2 regions of the Peribacillus simplex NBRC 15720 genome follow, and region 2 is predicted to be linked to the other one. Evidence: a T-box and tRNA genes for the amino acid it is inferred to sense, from the RefSeq annotation. Region 2 holds a T-box; the other holds one or more tRNA genes.
What was found. The T-box of region 2 lies ahead of argS (arginine--tRNA ligase). A T-box ahead of a tRNA ligase gene usually reads a tRNA of that ligase, here a tRNA-Arg.
Positions count from the first base shown of each region.

Region 1: it encodes a tRNA-Arg, which carries the amino acid that the T-box ahead of argS (arginine--tRNA ligase) is inferred to sense. The anticodon was not compared.

Region 1 covers NZ_CP017704.1:4,201,929-4,206,149, forward strand. The annotation lists gene BS1321_RS20270 (ATP-binding protein) at 1-507, shown strand, start outside; gene BS1321_RS20275 (hypothetical protein) at 702-1,277, shown strand; tRNA gene BS1321_RS20280 (tRNA-Arg) at 1,729-1,802, shown strand; gene BS1321_RS20285 (hypothetical protein) at 1,999-2,199, shown strand; gene BS1321_RS20290 (hypothetical protein) at 2,441-2,704, opposite strand; gene BS1321_RS20295 (DUF2087 domain-containing protein) at 2,978-3,733, shown strand; gene BS1321_RS20300 (GIY-YIG nuclease family protein) at 3,752-4,108, shown strand.
Region 2 covers NZ_CP017704.1:3,496,853-3,501,073, reverse strand. The annotation lists gene argS (arginine--tRNA ligase) at 166-1,845, opposite strand; T-box leader at 1,880-2,098, opposite strand; gene BS1321_RS16905 (response regulator transcription factor) at 2,166-2,711, opposite strand; gene desA (Delta(5) desaturase DesA) at 2,805-3,836, opposite strand; gene BS1321_RS16895 (hypothetical protein) at 4,194-4,221, shown strand, end outside.

The sequences.
Region 1 (4,221 bases), 710 kb from region 2:
ACAAAAGCTTTGAAAATTAAGGACTTGCAGGAAATTTATAAGAGTATCTTTAGAGATTTAGGTGACATTGAACTAGATAACTCTGATAGAAGGCTCTATGATATCATTTTTGAAGTAGCAGACCAAATTATTAGTTCAAATTCTGAGTCAGTAGCTAATCTTGAAAATAAAGTTGTTTTGTCGATTGCAATTAGATTAAATGCTGAATTGTATATGATAAATATGATTAATGATAATCAGTTCATTTCTACGATAAATAAAAACCAGACTGGAAAATTGTTCGGTGAATTTAGGAAGCGTTTCCCAGGAGAATTAAGTAGTATAGGAGTCCTTGAGAAAGTAAATATTATGACTCCAGAAAATATTCATTTGAACTCCTTTATGTTTGAACCTATATTAGATATTTCAGACCATCATTTACAGCAACTATACAAAGATGTCCTGAGATTACTGGAAGAAGCAAAAGTTACAGAGGTACTAAAGGAGGTTGCATCTGCACAGCAATAAACCTAAAACAGCACTTGTCCATTTTGAGGAAACAATAAGTCTTAAAACACTCATTAAGCAGGACACTCTATTTGAGTGTCTTTTGTATTTCTGGTGAGCGTAATTATACCTTTTGGAATTATAGTATTTTATAAGCACTTATGCTCCCTCAATCAGCGTTGAAGCACAAAAGAAATAAAAAGGAGTGTTTAATATTGAGTTGGGAAGTAATGACCAGCAACGATTATCCATGTAAATGCGGAAAAGGAACATACACATATATAAGCGAAATGGACGATTGGTCAAGAAGTCGAGAGGAATACATTCTTAATTGTGACTACTGTAAAGAGAAATATGTTTTTAGTGAAGGTTCTTTTATTTCGAATGAAGTAGTAAAAATAACTACCAAATTTCATAAACAAATTGATAAATACGTTGATGAATTAAATGATTATATGAAAAACACTTATGATTCTTCGTGGTTAATGTTATTTAACTCATGTAAAACAAAAAAGGACTACTGGAACAGGTTAGTAAGGATAAAAAAGGAACTTGGAATATATTCACACTCACTAGGGACTTTTTATAAAGATGTCAAGGGTTATGAAAGCATTGAGAACTACTTATTACAATTATTTTACAGTTATTCCACATATAAAGAGACAGACCACCATATTTTCGACAGACTTGTGAAGCTTATGGATATTAGCGATAAACAAATACAAGAAATAAAAACACAGATTTCAATAGTCTATATTGAAATGAAAGAGGAATTAAAGACTGTTACATAATTAATTCGTCACTACGATAATTCCAAGATGTATAAGCACACGCTCCTTGTAATCTAATAAACATATAAATAGAATGAAAAAAGTGAATAAACGTCGATTTAATCATGTTTTCTATAAAAATTCTATCTCTCGTACAGACCTATCGCAAAATTAATGGAAAGAACTTGGGAATAGGAATAAATTGAGTAAAATTAATATTACCATTTAAGCTAACCATGTAGGCACTCTTAAAGGGTGTCTTTTATGTTTTTAGTCGGGGTACTTTTCACCAATTAATTTGATTAGTGTATTGAAATATGTAGTAGCTCTATCACCCCCGCAATCATTAATCTTTATTAATTAATAACTATGTATTGAAATCTTTAATTCAATTGATTATAATAAAAAAATGAAATGACGGTCTAAGTTCGAAAAGTGACCGTTATACTGACCTGAAGAAAAACAGCGATATGTCTCAGTAGCTCAGCTGGATAGAGCAACGCCCTTCTAAGGCGTCGGTCGGGAGTTCGAATCTCTCCTGGGACACTAACTTAAAAATCCAAAACCTTCTAAGGTTTTGGATTTTTTACTTTTTTGAGCTGTTTAAGTTAACGAGGGTAATTTCGATTTGCATCCTTTTAACTATTAATGTTCGTATGACGATAAGAAGTTTTTTATTTCATATTTATCGCAGGTGGATGACCTTTTATGTCGAACTTGTTATAAATAAGGAGATGTTTAAATGAATAAAGATAGATTATTCAAGTTCATTCAAACTTCCACTCGGGGTAATTTCTTCTCAGTCGAAATATCCGAAGATGGAACTGAAGTGGTCCAATTAGCCAAGGAGTTAGAAAAAGAAGGAAGAATCAAGTTAAGGGAATGCACACGGAAAGAACAAGGCGTTTATCTGGAAGGAATACTTAAGTTTGTGCCTAGCTAATACTTAATGAGCTCTAACGAAGGATTTATATTTGTATGCTCAAAAAAAACTGTAGGCATCCATGATTGGATGCCTACAGTTTTTTTGAGGGTTTGTAAAACGTTGCCTCCAGGTACTCGCTTTCCGCGGGCGGTCCGGGAGTCTCGCACCTTTCGTTCCAATCAATATTGTTATAAATTATAGATAGAACTCCTTTTGTCTACAAACTAAGGCATCCATAATCGGATGCCTTTTTTCTATATCAAATTCTATTTAATGTTTGGAGATTTTTTTTGATGATTTCACGGTTTTTGATTATTGCAGTCTTCAATTCTTCGACGGTTGAACTTTTATCATCATCTTCATTAAGTTGCATCATCGCACTTGATTGGTTTTGTATAAGTATTTCGATCGTATCGCGTAATTCTGGCAGTGATACCTTGTATTGTTCAGATAAATGATGTAATGCCTTGTGTAAATCAGTGTTATGGATTGAAGGAACAATCGCATCGTTTTCATCTTTCAATAATATATCCTCCTCTAAAGCTTATTCACGCTTATTTAGCATATTATTGAGGGATGATAATTATACAAAGAAGGCTCTATTTCGACATGGGAAATTACGCTTGTTATTCAATATACAATATCGGCATAGTGCAATGGGAATCGAAGCACTTCTGACTATCAAGTTTGATACTTTGCTGGAATTATAAATAAATCAGAAAAAATATTGACATAAAGCAAACAAATTAATATTATGTTTATTATATTATAAACTTTATAGGGAAGTGTTTGTTTTATGAAGAACGCTGAAATGTTTTGGAGCGCATCCCAGGATGAGCTTAAACAGGGGTATATCGAAGGTGAGAATCAATATGTTTGTTTGCTGTGCGGGAATGAAATTGAAAAGGGGGTAGTATACCCGAAAGATGGGGTTCTTTATGAAGCGAAGAGGTATATGCGAATTCATATTGAACATGCACACCACTCTGTTTTTGAATACTTGATTGATCTCGATAAAAAACTTACAGGTCTCACGGACCATCAAAATCGCCTTCTTCGCCTTTTTTACCAAGGGAAGAATGATGCTGAGGTTCAGGAGGAAATGGGAATTGGCAGTCCTTCCACCATTCGGAACCATCGCTTTGTGTTGAAAGAGAAAGAGCGTCAGGCTAAGTTGTTTTTAGCCCTGATGGAACTTTTGAAAGATAAAGATGAACATGCGCCGGCATTTATCCCGCTTCATCAAAAAGCAAGGATGGTCGATGATCGTTATAACGTTACCGAGGATGAAAAGGTGATTGTATTGAAAAAATACTTCCCTAAAGGCAGTCAGGATGCATTAAAGTCTTTCCCGCCAAAGGAAAAACAAAGGCTGATCATTCTCCAAGAAATTATGAACCGTTTTGAAAATGAGCGGAAATACGAAGAAAAAGAAATCAATCAAATATTGGGTGCCGTTTATCACGATCATGTTCTTTTGAGAAGATATTTAATAGAATATGGATTCTTGGATAGAAAGCCTGATGGGAGCCAATATTGGCTGAAGAAATGATGACTGGAGGCAAGAATGATGGATCGTAAAAAAGAATTGAAGCAATTATATAAAGAAACGAAAGTTGAAGCAGGAGTTTACCAAATCAGAAATACGGTAAATAATAAAGTCTTTATCGGAAGCACCAGGAATTTAAAGACGTTGAAGGGGAAACAATTTGAATTGGAAATGGGAACAAATACCAATAAAGTGCTGCAAGGTGAGTGGAACCAATATGGAAAAGATGCTTTTACTTTTGAGGTACTGGAGGTATTGAAGCCGAAAGAAACAGGATTTTTTGATGTTAAACGGGAATTGAAAAAACTTGAAGAAGAGTGGATGGAAAAAATACAGCCATATGAAGAACGGGGATACAATAGAATGAAATCTAACTGACTTGTACGTAGCCTATAGAGACTCTCCGCGATTCCCAGCTCCGATATACCTTAATGCATTTCATTCTTATTTCTTTATGATAAATAAGGTATTATGGAAGCAGATGGTAATAT
Region 2 (4,221 bases):
GGTTGACTTAGATACAGAAAATCACGATCAATTCAACGGTGAACTTGATGATAAATCCCCCTTATTGTTCGATGACATCGAGTAGGCAATTTTGCTTCCATTTTATTTAAAGAATCCATTTTGAAAGATCAAAATGGATTCCTTTTTTTGCAGGGATATTTAAACTTACATTTTAGTCGGCGCCGAAATTCCCAATAAACTTAGCGCATCCTTTAAAACAATCGCAACAGAAAAAGCGAATGAGAGCTTCATTTGTTTCCATTCATCTTCAACTAAGATTTTCGTATGTGCATAATACTTATTGAATGCACGCGATAACTGCAAGCTAAATTTCGCGATTTGTGATGGGTCGGCTTGTTCAAATGATTTTTGGACAATGATCGGGTATTGCTCCAGCAGCTGGATGACTGACCACGCATATTCTCCTAAAGCGTCATACTGGATGGCCTGCTCTTTAAATTCACCTTTTTCAAGCAATGAGGAAATTCGCGCAAATGTGTACTGTACATATGGACCCGTTTCTCCCTCAAAATTCATCATTTGCTCTAATGAAAAATCAATATCGTTCATACGGTTATTTTTTAAATCATTAAAGATTACCGCTCCGACACCAACCTGTCTTGCAACCAGCTCTTTCTGTTCAAGCGCTTGATTTTTTTCTTCAATATTGCGCTTCGCAGTTTCGATCGCCTCTGCCAATACATCCGCAAGCAGCACGACTTTCCCTTTACGTGTCGACATTTTCTTACCGTCTTTTAACATCATGCCAAATGCTACGTGCTGCAAATCTTTTGACCAATCATAGCCCATTTTTTCTATGACGTTAAAGAGTTGCTTAAAGTGCAGGGATTGTTCGTTTCCGACAACATAAAATGTTTTCTTCGCCTCATACTGTATTTTACGATACATGGCTGCAGCTAAATCACGCGTGGCATAAAGTGTCGCACCATCCGTTTTCGTAATCAAACAAGGCGGCATATCTTCCAATTGCACGACATAGGCACCTTCGGATAAGGTAAGTAAGCCTTTTTCTTTTAGTTCCCCGACAACAGCATCCATTTTGTCATTGTAAAACGCTTCGCCGGCATAGGAATCAAAACGGATGCCCAATAAATCGTAAATCGTCTCAAATTCTTTTAGAGACGCATCCCTGAACCATTTCCACAATGCCAGTGCTTCCTCGTCCCCATCTTCAAGCGACTTGAAGCTTGCGCGTGCTTGTTCATTCAACGATTCATCCGTTTCAGCTCTTTCATGGAACTTCACATAGATTTTCAATAATTCCTCAATCGGCGAAGCTTCGATTGCCTCTTTGTCGCCCCACAGCTTATACGCGACAATCAACTTACCGAATTGCGTGCCCCAATCTCCTAAATGATTAATACGCACTGCATTGTAGCCGTTTTTTTCGGCAATGTTAGCCAGCGCATTCCCTATGACCGTTGAGCGTAAGTGCCCCATGGAAAAAGGCTTGGCAATATTCGGGGAGGAATAATCAATCACGACATTTTCCTGTACAGGCTGCATCGAACCATACTGATCCTTTTCCCTTAATATCGTTTGCAGCACGTTTTCCGTCACCATCTGTTGATTGACGAAGATATTCAGATAACCCCCCACTACGTTCACTTCTTGGATCAACTTACTGTTTAATTGTTGGGCTATTTCAGACGCAATCACTTGAGGCGATTTTTTGAATTTTTTCGCAAGAGTAAAGCACGGAAAGGCGACATCACCTAACTCCATCAATTTTGGCTTTTCCATTAATTTTTCTATTTCACTTGCTGGCATTTCATTGTTCAAAGCAGTTGAAATCAATTCTGCAATTGGTTTATTCATCGTCATTTTCCCTCCTAAACAAAAAAGCCCCCGCCTCTAAATAAGAGACGAGAGCATAGATTCCCGTGGTACCACTCTAGTTGCCACAAATTGTGACCACTTTCCATTGTTAACGAGGTGACTCCCCGATTTTCCCTACTAAACGTTTCAAGAAATTTCTCCAAAGTGCGCTTCATTCATCCGTCCTGCATTAGGCTCCCACCATCCCTAACTCGCTTTCCATTTCAAAATGAACTACTCTCTTCATCACAGAATTTTCAATATTATAATTTAATCCATAGTACACAATTTAAAAAAACGTGTCAACAGGATTTAAGAAACAAATCCTAACCAGCCGGTAACTTCATTTTATCCTTGATGGTCGAAAGATATTTCCTAACTGTCCCTATTGTGCCGCTTAGCTGATTAGACGGTTCAATTTTGGATTGACCATCGGCTAAAAGCCCTAACACTCCCATTTCCCGGCCATTATTGCTGGAAGACTCATCTATAAGTTCTGGGGAGTATATTCGCTTGCCATCCATTATGCTGCGAATCGAGCAGGCTAACTCTTCACCCGGGCTATCCTTCAATAAATAACCACTTACATTAGCTTTTAATGCGAGTTGAAAATAACCAGTCCTTCGAAATGTCGTTAAAATGACCACTTTGCATTCAAATGACTTTAAAGATTCCGCTGCCTCAAGTCCGCTCATTACAGGCATCTCCATATCCATGATACAAACATCAGGCTGTAATTGCTGTACAAGTGACATCGCTTCTTCTCCATTACTGGCTTGCCCGACAATTTCTATATCTTCTTCAAGATTGAGTAGAGAACTTATTGCCTCTAACAGCATTTGCTGATCTTCTGCAATGACAATTCGAATCATTTTAAGTTCTCTCCTTTATCGAGTTCCTTATATGAAACAAAGACTCCCCAAAATCCAAGGATTAATAAGGGAGTCTGAAATGATACATGAACGTTACAGTTCAGATTTCACTTGAGCGGAAACGCTTTTTTTCGTTAAATATTTTATGTCTTTAAATCCAACAAAATTCTTGGATTCCTCATCCCATAAACGGAAACGGAGTGAGCGCAAGCTTGTCGCAAGAGTAATCGTTGGAACGTTCTTTAAAGGCTGCGTATTATTGTGAGCCATTTCCAATTTATAGTTAGGTACCCTTGGACTTAAATGGTGAACATGATGGTAACCGATATTACCAGTAAGGAACTGCATCAGTTTTGGAAGCTTATAAAAAGAACTTCCTTCCACTGCTGCTAATACATATTCCCACTCCTCATTTTCTTCAAAATAAGAGTCCTCAAATGTGTGCTGGACGTAAAACAGCCAAATGCCCACTGAACCAGAAATCATGAAAATGGAACCTTGTACCAGAAGGAACGACTGCCAGCCTACTGCCAGGCAAAGCAATGTTGCTAATACGACGATTAAAGCATTCGTCAAATACGTATTCATTTTCTCCTTCTTTCTAGCACCTTTACGGTTAAATCTATTTTTAAGAAGGAATACATAAATTGGACCTAAACCAAACATAACCAATGGATTGCGATAAAAACGATAGGCAAAACGAATTTTAAGCGGTGCAGCCAAATATTCATCTACCGTAAGGGTCCAAATATCTCCTGTACCCCGCTTATCCAAATTACCGCTTGTTGCGTGATGCACAGAATGCTCATGCCCCCACTGATCAAACGGGAATAAAGTCAAAACACCCATGATCGTACCGACTGCTCTATTCGCACGGCGGCTTTTGAAAAATGAATGATGCGTACAATCATGGAAAATAATGAATATTCTTGTCAAGAAGCCAGCTGCAATCACGGCTGGAATTAAAGTTAACCAATAAGAAACGGAAAGACTTATATATGCTAGGTACCATAGAATGATGAACGGCCCCAAGGTATTGACGATCTGCCATATACTTTGCTTTGTCGTTGATTGTTCAAAAGGAGCAATTTGTTTTCTCAAGTTCTTCGTATTTTGCAAGGTCATTATTCAATTGCACTTCCTTTTATTTGTCGTTATTCATAGTATAAAGAAATCAACCTGAAATTATTAGTACCAGGTGTCATGACTAGAAGATGACAAATGTCATGTACAAGTCATTTTCAACGGCAAACAAGCTAAACCAGTAAAAGCTGGTTTACCTTTCCTATTTTCGACAATGCCACACTACCCTCCACGGTAAACGTAAAATGAACTGTCATAAATCTCGAAGGCATGACAATTTTGATAATACAATAGTAAGTAAAATGATTTTAGAGAGAGGTTTGTTATCAACAAATGCTACTTATGATAGGCTTAGACTATAAGGATTTACCAGTTAAAAAGCTGTAAAGGGGGATTAGATTGGATAAGGAAATGGAGAAAATAATTG